DNA from 2 places in the Photorhabdus sp. RM323S genome. Region 1 is predicted to be linked to the other one. Evidence: predicted binding sites of a transcription regulator. Region 1 holds the regulator's gene; the other holds the start of a gene.

Evidence for each region. Region 1 encodes CRP, which controls carbon source genes, mostly activating them, when cyclic AMP is high. Its sites were predicted from a motif close to ATGTGANNNNNNTCACAT; they were not measured.
Region 2: adhE (bifunctional acetaldehyde-CoA/alcohol dehydrogenase) is a predicted target of CRP. The motif match lies at 1,947-1,964, and genes of this name have one in related genera.

Annotation. Positions count from the first base shown of each region.
Region 1 covers NZ_JBHFKZ010000028.1:21,385-28,793, forward strand. The annotation lists gene murP (PTS N-acetylmuramic acid transporter subunit IIBC) at 1-789, shown strand, start outside; partial or broken gene tauA (taurine ABC transporter substrate-binding protein) at 779-950, opposite strand; gene ACGF7G_RS12825 (LysE family translocator) at 1,003-1,611, opposite strand; gene ACGF7G_RS12830 (hydrolase) at 1,714-2,694, shown strand; gene ACGF7G_RS12835 (YheU family protein) at 2,691-2,909, shown strand; gene ACGF7G_RS12840 (phosphoribulokinase) at 2,930-3,799, shown strand; gene ACGF7G_RS12845 (OsmC family protein) at 3,922-4,329, opposite strand; gene crp (cAMP-activated global transcriptional regulator CRP) at 4,650-5,282, shown strand; gene ACGF7G_RS12855 (aspartate aminotransferase family protein) at 5,333-6,544, opposite strand; gene ACGF7G_RS12860 (aminodeoxychorismate synthase component II) at 6,668-7,243, opposite strand.
Region 2 covers NZ_JBHFKZ010000009.1:63,549-70,957, reverse strand. The annotation lists gene adhE (bifunctional acetaldehyde-CoA/alcohol dehydrogenase) at 1-1,828, opposite strand, end outside; gene ACGF7G_RS06555 (YchE family NAAT transporter) at 2,241-2,885, shown strand; gene ACGF7G_RS06550 (ABC transporter substrate-binding protein) at 3,447-5,084, shown strand; gene oppA (oligopeptide ABC transporter substrate-binding protein OppA) at 5,221-6,861, shown strand; gene oppB (oligopeptide ABC transporter permease OppB) at 6,948-7,409, shown strand, end outside.

The sequences.
Region 1 (7,409 bases):
GCGGGTATTTCCACTTTCTTTGGTTACAGCATCGATCCACGCGGCAATATTATCGGCGTTCTAATCGCCGCCATTCTGGGTGCATGGGTAGAGCGGCAGGTGCGTAAAATCATTCCAGACAATTTGGATATGATCCTCACCTCAGCTGTGACTTTGCTGATCATGGGAGCGATCGCTTTTATTATTATCATGCCATTGGGAAGTTATCTGTTTAGCGGTATGTCATGGCTGTTCCTTCATCTTAATGGTAATCCTTTTGGTACTGCAATTCTGGCGGGATTGTTTCTACTCGCCGTCATGTTCGGTGTTCATCAAGGCTTTGTTCCGGTCTATTTTGCGTTAATGGATGCACAAGGCTTTAACTCGCTGTTCCCCATTCTTGCAATGGCAGGAGGCGGACAGGTTGGCGCAGCACTGGCACTGTATATCAAAGCTAAACAAGGCTCGCTGCTGCGCACTCAAATAAAAGGTGCCATTATCCCCGGCTTTCTCGGCATTGGGGAGCCGTTGATTTACGGAGTAACACTGCCACGAATCAAACCCTTTATCACTGCCTGTTTGGGCGGTGCCGCCGGGGGTTTCTTTATCGGTCTGGTCGCTTATTCAGGTTTGCCCGTTGGACTGAATACGGTTTTCGGCCCATCTGGATTGGTCGCACTGCCACTGATGACCTCCAACAGCGGTATTTTTATCGGAATGGCAGTGTACGCAGCCGGGCTGGTAGTTGCTTATCTCAGTGGTTTTGTATTGACTCTGCTGTTCGGCAGTAAAAATATTGATTTGACTTGATATTGCCGATTCGCACATTACCGGAAGTCAATGCTCGCAGCACAGCAGAACCACTGTCAAATTTGCGCCACTGAACATCAGCACCAAATTGCCAGGCAAAATCATCGTTATATTGGGCGACTTTTGCCGGCTTCTGGCGAAATTTGGTAAGCGATCGTCACTTAAAGAATGAATAAATATGCTTTATAACCAAAATGGAATTAATGAATTAAATTACCCAATCCAGATCAATGGCACACAAGTTGCAGTTAATATTCCCATCATAATATTGAAAATAAACCAGGCATTGCGACTACGGAGCAACGTTCCAATCAATGAACCAAAACCAGTCCACATGATGCTACTCAGGAAACTTATCAATATTGTTGCAACACTAATCATTGTGATGGAATAGAGATACTGTTCACCGGCAATACTGTAGCTGCCAACCGATCCCAATCCCATTAGCCAGGCTTTCGGATTCAAGAACTGTAGTAACCAGCCCTGGTACCACCGCACGGGCTTTATGACAGCGCTGCCTTTGGTATCCAAACGCCGGTAACTGGCTGTTGCTGTTTTCCATGCTAACCACAGTAAATAGAGGCTACCTGCTATTTTCATTATCGTGTGAATAGTAGGATAAACCAGCAGTAATGCTGCCACACCGAAAGCGGACAGATATAAAATCGTCTGCATTCCCAGAAGAATGCCAAATATCAACCCCAAAGAGCGGATAAAACCAAAGTTGGCGCCAGATGAGGTCAGCAACATGTTGTTTGGACCTGGGGTAATGGCAGAAATAAACAAAAAAGTTGTTAATGAAAAAATCAGGCTTGCTGTCATGAATGGTTCCTTTCATCCTGAATAATTGAGTTTCCCTTTCACAGAAAATATCAGTATGTTATTTACCATACAAGATAACTAATCATTTAACTCGAAACCATTATGTCCGATATCTTTCGTCCTCTAACCGGAGCCAGTAATCCGCATTTGCAGACATTACTCCCGCGTCTGGTGCGGCGGTATCCTGAACTGCAACCCTACTGGCAACGACTTAATCTGCCAGATAACGATTTTGTTGACCTGGCATGGAGTGAAGATCCAGCAACCGCAGCACATAAGCCACGGCTGATCCTGTTTCATGGTCTGGAAGGCAGTTTCCACAGCCCTTATGCCCACGGTTTGCTTCATATTTGTCAGAAAAAAGGCTGGCTTGGCGTTGTCATGCATTTCCGTGGATGCAGTGGTGAACCGAACCGTCAAAAACGTCTCTATCATTCTGGCGAAACAGGCGATGCCCGTTATTTTCTGAACTGGTTAAAACAGGCCTACGGTGATGTGCCAACCTCAGCCGTGGGTTATTCAGTCGGCGGTAATATGCTGGCCTGCTATTTGGCAGAAGAAAAAACAGATGCCCAAATCAATGCGGCCGTCATTGTTTCTGCCCCTCTGATGCTAGAAGCCTGTTCCAGCCGGATAGAAAAAGGATTTTCTCAGGTTTACGAGCGCTATTTGCTTAATAATCTGAAACGTAATGTTACCCGCAAATTGCTCCGCTACCCAGGTTCGCTGCCTATTAATCTGTCCCAAGTAAAAGGATTGAAACATATTCGGGAATTTGATGAAATTGTAACCGCAAAAATCCACTGTTTTAAAGATGCAGCGGACTACTACCGTCAGTGCAGCGCTCTGCCTCGCCTGCCTGACATTACGGTGCCACTGTTGATTATTCATGCCAAAGACGATCCCTTTATGGCGTCGGAAGTCGTCCCTGACCTCAACACGTTACCCAAAAATATTGAATACCAATTGACAGAATATGGTGGACATGTCGGCTTTGTCAGTGGTTCACTCAAAAAACCACAAATGTGGCTGGAACAACGCATTCCAGGCTGGCTGTCATCTTATCTGGAGCAACCGCAATGATTATTCCGTGGCAACAACTGGAAGCAGAAACTCTGCTAAATTTGATAGAGAGCTTTATCCTGCGGGAAGGTACTGACTATGGCGAACATGAAAAATCCCTTGAGCAAAAAGTCACTGACATTCGCCGTCAGTTGGAACGGGGGGATGTTATTCTGGTGTGGTCTGAACTGCATGAGAGCATCAATATTATGCCAAAAGAAATGTTCCATTCTTAACATTATGGAGTTTACTGCTTATGTCCGCCAAACATCCGATTATTGCGATTACCGGCTCCAGCGGTGCCGGAACAACAACGACCAGTTTAGCTTTTCGTAAGATTTTCCAGCAACTTAACATCAGCGCAGCACAGATAGAAGGGGACAGTTTCCACCGTTATACCCGCCCTGAAATGGACGCGGCAATCCGTAAAGCCAAGGAGCAAGGTAGACATATCAGTTATTTTGGCCCAGAAGCTAATGATTTTGGCATGCTGGAGAAAACCATGATTGACTATGGTGAAACCGGTGAAGGCCGTTGCCGTAAATACCTTCACACCTATGATGACGCGGTGCCTTACAATCAGCTTCCCGGTACATTTACGCCGTGGGAAGCCTTACCAAAGCAGACCGATGTGCTGTTTTATGAAGGCCTGCACGGTGGCGTAGTCACACCACAACATAATGTTGCCAGTCATGTCGATCTGCTGGTGGGGGTAGTACCGATCGTCAACCTTGAATGGATACAGAAACTTATCCGCGATACTGGAGAACGGGGACATTCACAGGAAGCCGTGATGGATTCCGTTGTTCGTTCTATGGATGATTATATTAACTACATTACTCCCCAATTTTCACGAACACATATCAACTTCCAACGCGTGCCGACAGTTGATACATCCAATCCCTTTTCAGCCAAAGCCATTCCATCACTGGATGAGAGTTTTATCGTCATCCGCTTCCGTGATCTTACTCAAATTGATTTCCCGTACCTTTTATCAATGTTACAAGGTTCATTTGTTTCAAGTATTAATACCATCGTAGTTCCCGGTGGAAAAATGGGGCTGGCAATGGAATTAATTATGACGCCATTGGTACAGCGATTACTGGAAGGGGAAAAGATTTGTTGATTAAAACCTGGGATAAATCCAGAAAACCCAGCGTTTGAATTCACTTCTTATATTATTCAGTTAAAAAAACAGGTAACTGATATTAGTTACCTGTCGTTATTTTTCAATCAGGAAATAATATCTTACTCTGTCTCTTTAATTTCAAAGCTGTGGGTAAGTTCAACTGATTTACCCAGCATCAACGAAACAGAACAATATTTCTCAGCAGAAAGCGTGACGGCGCGTTCAACCGCTTTCTCTGTTAAATCCTTGCCGGTAACAATAAAATGCAGATTAATAGAAGTAAACAAGCGTGGCGCCTCTTCACGACGGTGGGAAGTTAATTTCACTTCACAATCTTTTATGTCATATCTGCCTTTCTGCAAAATAGAAATAACATCAATCGTGCTGCAACCGCCAACTGCCATTAATACCATTTCCATTGGGCTTGGTGCCTTATCGCCAGCATTTCCATCCATCATTATCTGATGGCCTGAAGATGACTCCCCCAAAAGAGACAACCCTTCAACCCATTTTACCCGCGCTTGCATAAGTACCTCTTAAGTCATTTTTTGCATCAAAGCCTACTCTTTCAGTATTAAACTGGCAATCTAATGAGCGGTTTATTATGCTGAAACAATACAAGACAAGACAGAAACCTTTTCCTGTGTTAAAAACAGAAGCAGGTCTGGGTATATGTGGGTTAAGATCAATACTCAAGTTTCGAATTTCAGATAACCTATATAAAACCCTCACCTGTCGGTTTTTCAGCAAACTAATATGTTAAGCTAGTGTCTTTTAAGCCAGCCTGACGAGAAACTTTTAGGTTCTCGTGTTATTTAGGCAGCGATAACAACAGAGGATGAAGCGAATGGTTCTCGGCAAGCCACAAACAGACCCCACTCTTGAATGGTTTTTGTCACACTGCCATATTCATAAATATCCATCCAAAAGCACGCTTATTCATCAAGGCGAAAAAGCAGAGACGCTTTACTACATCGTAAAAGGTTCTGTTGCGGTTTTGATTAAAGATGAAGAAGGCAAAGAGATGATCCTCTCCTATTTAAACCAGGGAGATTTCATTGGCGAACTTGGATTATTTGAAGAAGGACAAGAGCGTACAGCCTGGGTACGGGCCAAAAGCGCCTGTGAAGTAGCGGAAATTTCCTATAAAAAATTCCGCCAACTGATTCAGGTAAACCCGGATATTTTAATGCGTTTATCTGCCCAAATGGCAAGCCGTTTGCAAACAACTTCTGAGAAAGTCGGTAACCTGGCTTTCCTGGATGTGACCGGCCGGATTGCTCAGACTTTACTGAATCTGGCGAAACAACCCGATGCAATGACTCACCCGGATGGAATGCAAATCAAAATCACTCGTCAGGAAATTGGTCAGATTGTTGGCTGTTCCCGTGAAACGGTTGGCCGTATTCTAAAAATGCTGGAAGACCAAAACCTGATCTCCGCACACGGCAAAACAATCGTTGTTTACGGTACCCGTTAACACCTAATTAATCAGCGCATTATCCTGCGCTGATTTCTCTTGTACTTACTTTACACCAACTGGCTAATTGCTTTCTCCAGCCGTTCCATTCCCCGGGTTATCTCTTCTTCACCGATAATCAACGAAGGCGTGAAACGCAGTACATCCCCCCCGGCACTCAACAACATCAGACCATTTTCAGCCGCCAGTTGCAGGATCTCTTTAGATTTCCCCTGATACGGCGCTTTTAGTTCCGCACCAATCAGCAACCCCTTGCCACGGATTTCACCAAATATCGAATATTGCTGATTGATATCGTTCAGAAAATTCACAATCAAATGATGGCGTTTTTCAACACCCTCCAAGACCTCTGGCGTATTGATAATGTCAAAAGCGATATTTGCCACCGCACAAGCCAACGGATTACCACCATAAGTTGTGCCGTGAGTTCCCAGCGCCATCACCGAAGCAATATTCGCTGTAGTCAGCATAGCGCTGACCGGGAAACCATTTCCCAATGCTTTCGCGGTGGTGATAATGTCCGGCACAACATCATAATACATATAAGAAAATAACTTGCCGGTACGCCCCATCCCACTTTGCACTTCATCAAATACCAGCAGTACCTGATGCTGATCGCAAAGCTCACGCAACCCATGAATAAATGCCGGTGTCGCCGGTGTGACGCCCCCTTCACCCTGAACAGGTTCTAATACAACAGCGCAAGTATGGTCATCCATGACTGCCTTGACTGCATCCAAGTCATTAAAAGGCACATGAATAATATCGGCGGGTTTTGGCCCAAAACCATCAGCGTATTTTGGTTGACCACCAACAGAGACTGTAAACAGGGTACGACCATGAAACCCCTGATGGAATGCGATAATTTTGGTTTTATAGGGATGGTAACGGGTAATGGCATAGTGACGCGCCAGCTTAAATGCGGCTTCATTCGCTTCCGCTCCGGAGTTGGCAAAAAATACCCGCTCCGCAAAAGTTGCATCAATCAGTTTCTGCGCGAGTATCAAAGCTGGTTCACTGGTGAAAATGTTACTGATATGCCAAAGTTTCTCTCCTTGCTGCTTTAGAACATCCACTAGCGCAGGATGGCAATGTCCCAAAGCCATAACAGCAATACCACCAGCAAAATCAATATACTCTTTCCCTTGCTGATCCCATACACGACTACCTTGCCCTTTCACCGGTATAAACTGTGCCGGTGAATAAATTGGCAACATGACTTGATCGTATGTATTTCTGTTTACTGCGGCACGCTCCATCATTTCCCCACCCGTTTTTTATATATACGCCATTCAAAAGTGAAATTATAATCATTGAATATGCATAAAAAATCAAAAATGGGCAAATGAAAAAGATGAATAATTGAAGAAATTATTGGTATCTGGTTAATATCTAAGGAAGTTACTCAGTAGCTGATGCCCTTGCTCACTGAGAATACTTTCAGGATGGAACTGCACACCTTCTAAGGGCAAAGTACGATGACGAATTCCCATGATCTCATCGACATTGCCGTTATGCTGACTCCATGCAGTAACTTCAAATACTGCTGGTAAAGTCTCTGCGGCAATCACCAATGAATGGTAACGGGTAACCGTTAATGGCCGGTTAAGCCCTTTGAACACACCTTGCTGATTATGATGAATAGCAGAAGTTTTCCCATGCATCACCTCCCTGGCTTTTACCACACTGGCACCGAATGCCTGCCCAATTGCCTGATGCCCAAGGCAAACACCAAGGATCGGCAATTTATCCGAAAAATGAGAAATCGCAGCCAGAGAAATGCCTGCTTCATTTGGGGTACATGGGCCTGGGGAAATAACCAGATGAGTCGGTGCCAATCGCTCAATATCTTCAAGCTGTAATTCATCATTGCGCTTGACTAAAACATCTGTTCCCAATTCACAAAAATATTGATATAAGTTATACGTAAAAGAATCATAGTTATCTATTATTAATAACATAGGAGTCTATCCTACCCATTTTTATCGCTGTATTTGTTGTCCTGCCAATCCTGCAATTTGTTTATCATGAACAACATGATTTCAGGTAAAACGGCCTAACGACAACGGGGCGGCTATCATAGCACATAAGCACTTGCAGCATAGTGTAACAAAATCAATGGCTACT
Region 2 (7,409 bases), on a different contig from region 1:
CGGCGAAGGGTGTCACTTCAGAGCCTGTACCGGAAGTTGTGGTAATCGCTACCATTTTCGCTTTAATCCCCATTTTGGGGAATCGGTAGATACGTTTACGGATATCCATAAACCGCAGGGCTAATTCTTCGAAATGCGTTTCAGGGTGTTCATACATCACCCACATAATTTTGGCGGCATCCATTGGAGAACCACCACCCAAGGCAATAATGATATCTGGTTTGAATGAGTGCATTTGTTCCGCACCCTTACGAACAATGCTTAGGGTAGGGTCTGCTTCAACTTCAAAGAAAACTTCGGTTTCTATCCCGTGGGATTTCAGCACATCAGTGACCTGGTCAGCATAGCCATTATTGAATAAGAAACGGTCTGTTACGATGAAGGCACGTTTTGCGCCATCAGTTGCGACTTCCTCTAATGCGATAGGCAGTGAACCGCGGCGGAAGTAAATTGATTTTGGAAGTTTATGCCACAGCATATTTTCTGCCCTTTTCGCCACAGTTTTGGTGTTGATGAGATGTTTTGGCCCTACGTTTTCAGAGATAGAGTTTCCTCCCCATGAACCGCAGCCCAGTGTCAGAGATGGGGCAAGTTTGAAATTATAGAGATCACCGATACCCCCCTGGGAAGCGGGTGTATTCACCAGAATACGGGCTGTTTTCATTTTGTCGCCAAAGTATTTGATGCGTGCCGCTTGATTGTCCTGGTCGGTATACAGGCAGGATGTGTGACCAATCCCCCCCATTTCAACCAGTTTTTCCGCTTTCTCTACCGCGTCTTCAAAATTGTTACCACGATACATTGCGAGTAATGGAGACAGTTTTTCGTGGGCGAAGGGTTCTGCTTTATCAATCAGATTGACTTCTCCGATTAGGATCTTGGTTCTTTCCGGAACATGAAAGCCGGCCATTTCGGCAATTTTCGTTGCGGGTTGACCAACAATTTCCGCATTCAGGTTACCGTTTTTCAGGATGATATCTTGAACTGCTTTCAGTTCCTTACCTTGTAACAAATAACCACCATGAGTAAAGAAACGTTTACGCACCTGATCATAAACAGAATCCACCACGATAACGGACTGTTCTGAAGCACAGATAACACCGTTGTCGAAAGTTTTGGACATCAGAATAGAGGCGACTGCGCGTTTAATATCAGCTGATTCGTCGATGACGACCGGTGTGTTCCCCGCACCAACGCCGATTGCCGGCTTACCAGAGCTGTATGCTGCTGTTACCATACCAGGGCCACCGGTCGCCAGGATCAGGTTGATATCTTGGTGGTGCATCAATGCATTGGAAAGTTCAACAGACGGTTCATCAATCCAGCCAATAATATCTTTTGGTGCACCGGCTTCCACCGCAGCACACAGAACCAATTCAGCTGCTTTATTTGTTGCTTTTTTAGCGCGTGGATGGGGTGAAAAAATAATACCGTTACGGGTTTTCAGGCTGATCAGCGCCTTAAAAATCGCGGTGGATGTTGGGTTAGTTGTTGGCACGATACCGCAGATTAAGCCAATAGGTTCGGCGATAGTGATGGTGCCGAATGTTTTGTCTTCGGACAAAATGCCACAGGTTTTCTCATCTTTATAAGCGTTATAGATGTATTCGGAAGCGAAATGGTTTTTGATCACTTTATCTTCGACAATCCCCATCCCTGATTCCGCCACGGCTAATTTTGCTAAAGGGATGCGTGCATCTGCTGCTGCAAGGGCCGCGGCACGGAAGATCTTGTCAACTTGCTCCTGAGAAAAGTTGGCAAATTCACGTTGTGCTTTTTTAACCCGAGCAATCAGCTCGTTCAGTTCAGTAATATGAGTTACAGTCATAGAGAAGTACTCCTGGAAAATATTAAAAATACTTAAATATCAATGGATAAGGGTTTTTTAGACTATTTAGCTTGGTGATTTTATGATGGCTACAGATTACCATTCGGTATTAAATAGATATTGATCTTAATCACATAAATCCCAAGCTGACTCCTTTCAGCTTGGGTGAGTGATTATTATCGTTAGTTGAGTGATAAAAGTGTTAGTAAGGTTGAGTTTTTAACCTAATGAAAAAATTGGGTTAACAATTTGTTATATAAGACATTTTAAATTGAAAAATGAGTCTCAGCCGATGGAAAGCGGAACGTCATCCGTATAAAGTAAAGAAAAAATTAAGTTTTCTATGATTTTTGGGTAAGTAATCATATGAAAATATTTTCGTTAACACTGTGTAACTCAAGGGGGGTTATTAGTGGGTGATTTACTGTTGGATCTTTCTGGTTATATTAAGTTTTTTGTTGGGCTGTTTGCACTCGTCAATCCTGTTGGTATTTTGCCGGTTTTTATCAGCATGACTCACTACCAGGCTCAGGCCGTCCGCAATAGAACTAATTTTGTTGCCAATATTTCTGTTGCCATCATTTTATGGACAGCTTTGCTGCTGGGTGATTCGATACTGCGGATGTTTGGCATTTCCATTGACTCTTTCCGTATTGCCGGGGGGATCCTTGTTGTGACAATCGCTATGTCGATGATTAACGGTAAACTTGGGGAAGACAAACAGAATAAGCAAGAAAAATCAGAAACCGCCATTAGAGAGAGTGTTGGTGTTGTGCCGCTGGCATTGCCGTTAATGGCTGGCCCCGGGGCGATCAGCTCTTGTATTGTTTGGAGTTCCCGCTATCAGGGATGGCAGAATTTTATTGGGCTGGTGATAACCAGTGCATTGTTTGCTTTTTGCTGCTGGTTGTTATTCCGATCAGCTCCCTTGGTCGTCAAATATCTTGGGCAAACAGGCATTAACGTTATCACCCGAATTATGGGGCTGCTATTGATGTCTTTGGGGATCGAACTGATTGTGGCAGGGATCAGAGCATTATTCCCAGGGTTACTCTGATACGATTGACGATAAAATGTGTTAGGTTCTTCTCAAGTCAAATTATAAATTATAATATTCTTGTCATTTTTATTATAAAGCCTGTCTTATAGGTTTTTCTCACTTATTTTACTGGTATTCCCTGAATTTTATACAAATAACCCAATATTTTTCTAAACTATTTTTGTCTGCTAGTGCAATCTGTAACTGGTTGCTTCCATCGTAGTTTTGTGATGAATGTAGGTTTTTAATTTGCATTGATTGCAATTTGTTAAAATTATGTTTATTTTCATCTCTGGTCTACCTTTGTTTACTATTTTAGTTAAGCTAAATGTAAATAAAATGATGTGTATCAGTTAGTTACGGTGTTATTTTGGATGTTTTGTCAATTAATGTAATAGATTGCATTAAGTTGTTTGTTAAGGATGGTTTGTACAATATGGGAAGGGTATTTTAACAATTGATATGATAAGTCTCCTTTAATATTTAATCCGTTACTTTGAGCTAAATAATGTGAAGGTACTGGCCCTTACAGGATATATGCGAAATGAATGAGCAGGTTCACCAAACTGGAGGTAAAAAATGAAGATCAAACAATTAAAATTACATAAGTTTGTTTCCTGTATATTTTTATTATCGGTATTTCCTGTTACGCCCGTGTTTGCCGCTGAGGTCCCAGAGGGGGTGAAGCTTGCGGATAAACAGCAGATTATTATCAATAATGGCTCAGAAGTTGCGTCACTTGATCCACATAAAGTCGAAGGTGTGCCAGAAACCAACATTATTCTTAACCTCTTGGAAGGATTAGTCAGTACGGGCTCCGAGGGAGAAACTGTTCCCGGTGTTGCCAGCCATTGGGAAAACCAGGATTACAAGGTCTGGACTTTTTATCTGCGTGATAATGCTAAATGGAGTGATGGAACTCCCGTCACGGCCAATGATTTTGTGTATAGCTGGCAACGTTTGGCTGATCCTCATGTGGGTTCACCTTATGCCAGTTATCTTCAATATGCTTACGTTGAAAACATTGATGATGTTCTGAAAGGTAAAAAATCTCCTGACCAGTTGGGGGTTAAAGCGCTGGATGATCATCGTTTGCAGGTGACTCTGACGCATCCCGTGCCTTATTTCATCAATATGCTCAGTCATACGGCAATGAAACCGGTGAAAAAGGATCTGGTTGAAAAATTGGGTAATAAATGGACTCTGCCAGAAAATTATGTGGGCAATGGGGCGTATCGGCTGAAAGAGTGGGTGGTGAATGAGCGGATTGTGATTGAACGTAATCCACAATACTGGAATAACGGCAAAACGATTATTGAGCAAGCGACGCTTTTACCACTTCAATCTGAAACCAGTAGTGTTAACCGCTACCGTAGTGGAGAAATAAATATCACCAACAGCGCTATCCCTCCGGATCTGTATCGGAAAATGAAAAAAGAGATCCCTGATCAAATGCGCGTCAGCCCTTATCTCTGTACGTTCTATTACGAAATTAACAATAATAAACCCCCGTTTACTGATGTAAGAGTCCGTGAAGCCGTTAAGTTAACTCTCGACCGGGAGATTATTGCGGGAAAAATTATGGGACAGGGGCAAGTACCGGCTTATGGTTTTACGCCAACGTTTATCGGTGGTAGTGATTTTTCTAAACCAGAGTGGGCTAGCTGGACACAGGAACAGCGTAATAAGCGAGCCAGAGAATTACTGGCGCAGGCGGGTTTTAATCAGGCGAATCCGCTAAAGTTCACATTGTTATACAACACATCTGATCAAAATAAACAGCAGGCTATTGCCGCCGCTTCCATGTGGAAAAAGAATCTGGGAGCTGATGTGATTTTACAGAATCAGGAATGGAAAACTTCTCTCGAAAGTCGCCACCAAGGGAATTATGAGGTTACCAGAGCAACTTGGTGTGCGGATTACAATGAACCTACGGCATTTTTAAATACGTTGCTTTCACATAGCAGTAATAACACGGCTTTCTACCAGAATAAAAATTTCGATGGCTATCTGGAGCAGGCATTAGTCGCTAAAGATGCGGCTGCGCGTAAGAAGTTATACCAACAAGCTGAATTTCAACTTGATAAGGACTCGGTATTGATTCCCGTTTATTACCGGGTGAGTGTACGGCTTGTTAGCCCATCAGTGGGAGGGTTTTCAGGGAAAGACCCATTAGATTATATGGATATTAAGCAACTGTATATGATAAAAAACTAGACATTAGTTTTACTCAAAAGAGTTACTGGCCCTGCAAATAAAATCGTTCCTTTTGAATGCAGGTGATAATCCGACCCGTATTTCTGGGCCGTCGACTGATAAAAAGTCTGACGATATAAAATTGGAGTAGAAAAAGATGATAAACACAACTAAGAATAAATTACTTACTGTCAGCATCAGTGCTGTCCTAAGTATGGTCGTGGCGAGCCAGGTATTTGCTGCAAAAGTGCCTGAGGGTGTTCAATTAGCTGATAAACAGGTTTTAGTCCGTAATAACGGGGCTGAACCGCAATCGCTGGACCCGCATAAAATTGAAGGGGTGCCTGAATCACATTTGGCCCGCGATCTGTTTGAAGGTGTTGTAATCGTTGGCCCGCATGGTGAAATCTTGCCGGGTTCTGCAACCCATTGGGAAAATAAAGACTTTACCGTTTGGACATTCCATATGCGTAAAGAGGCTAAGTGGTCTAATGGTGACCCTGTCACTGCTCATGATTTTGTTTACAGTTGGCAGCGTTTGGCTGATCCTAATACGGCTTCTCCTTATGAAAGTTATCTCCAGTATGCCCATATCACGAATATTGATGACATCATCAGTGGCAAAAAGAAACCGGATACTCTGGGTGTAAAAGCACTGGATGACTATACATTACAGCTCACATTGAGTGAAGCGGTTCCTTATCTGCCAAAGCTTTTGGCTCACTCTTCAATGTCGCCGGTTCATAGAGCCACGGTAGAAAAATATAGCGAAAAATGGACTCAACCGCAGAGTTTTGTGGGTAATGGTGCTTACAAACTGAAAAATTGGACAGTCAACGAACGTATTGTGATGGAGCGTAGTCCGACATACTGGGATAACAAAAATACCGTTATTGATCAGGTTACTTTCTTGCCAATTTCATCAGAAGTAACAGATGTAAACCGTTATCGCAGTGGTGAAATTGATATGACTTATACCAATTTGCCGATTGAGTTATTCCAGAAACTGAAAAAAGAGATCCCTAACGAGCTGCATATTAACCCACATCTATGTACTTATTATTACGAAATTAATAACGAAAAACCGCCATTTAATGATCCTCGTGTCCGTACTGCATTGAAATTGGCTATGGATCAGGACATTGTGACAAATAAAGTAAAAGCGCAGGGTGATATCCCGGCTTACGGTTTTACGCCTCCGTTTACTGATGGCATGAAAGCGATGAAACCCGCTTGGTTTACCGACTGGAACCAGGAAAAACGTAACCAGGAAGCCAAAAAATTACTGGCTGAAGTGGGTTATACTAAAGATAATCCATTGAAGTTTAACTTGCTTTATAATACCTCCGATTTGCATAAAAAAATTGCAATCGCAATAGCTTCTGTCTGGAAGAAGAATTTAGGTGTTGATGTTCGTTTGGAAAACCAGGAGTGGAAAACTTTCCTTGATACCCGACATCAGGGCAATTACGATGTCGCCCGTGCTGGCTGGTGCGCCGATTACAATGAACCTTCTTCATTCCTTAATATGTTGCTTTCTTACAGCAGTAATAACACCTCTCATTATAAGAGCAGTGAATTTGATAAGCTGATGAAAGAATCCCTGCAAGTAAAAACTGATGATGAGCGTGCGGTCGTTTATCAAAAGGCAGAAGAGCAGCTAGACAAAGATTCGGTCATTGTCCCACTTTATTACTATGTGAATACCCGGTTAGTGAAGCCCTATGTTGGCGGCTATACAGGGAAAGATCCTTTGGATAATCTACACACCAAAGATTTTTATATTATCAAACACTAAATAGTTGTAGGGCAGCCCGGAAAGGGCTGCCTTAGTGTCAGATTATTTTAAGGCCAGGGTTTAGGGTCAACACATAGGAACGGGCAATGCTTAAGTTTATTTTACGTCGTTGTTTAGAGGCGATCCCGACACTTTTTATTCTTATCACTATTTCGTTTTTCATGATGCGGCTGGCGCCAGGTAGCCCATTTACCGGTGAGCGGAAATTGCCGCCAGAAGTTATGGCAAATATTGAAGCGAAATATCATCTGAATGATCCCATGTATAAACAATATTTTGATTACTTAGTCCAGCTTTCCAAGGGGGATTTTGGGCCGTCTTTTAAATATAAGGACTACACAGTTAATGATCTGGTCGCGACGGCATTTCCGGTGTCGGCTAAATTGGGTGCATCGGCATTTATGATGGCGGTTATCTTAGGGGTCAGCGCTGGGGTTATTGCTGCACTTAACCAAAACACAAAGTGGGATTATACGGTTATGGGATTCGCCATGACGGGGGTTGTTATCCCAAGTTTTGTTGTCGCACCGTTATTGGTGCTGGTGTTC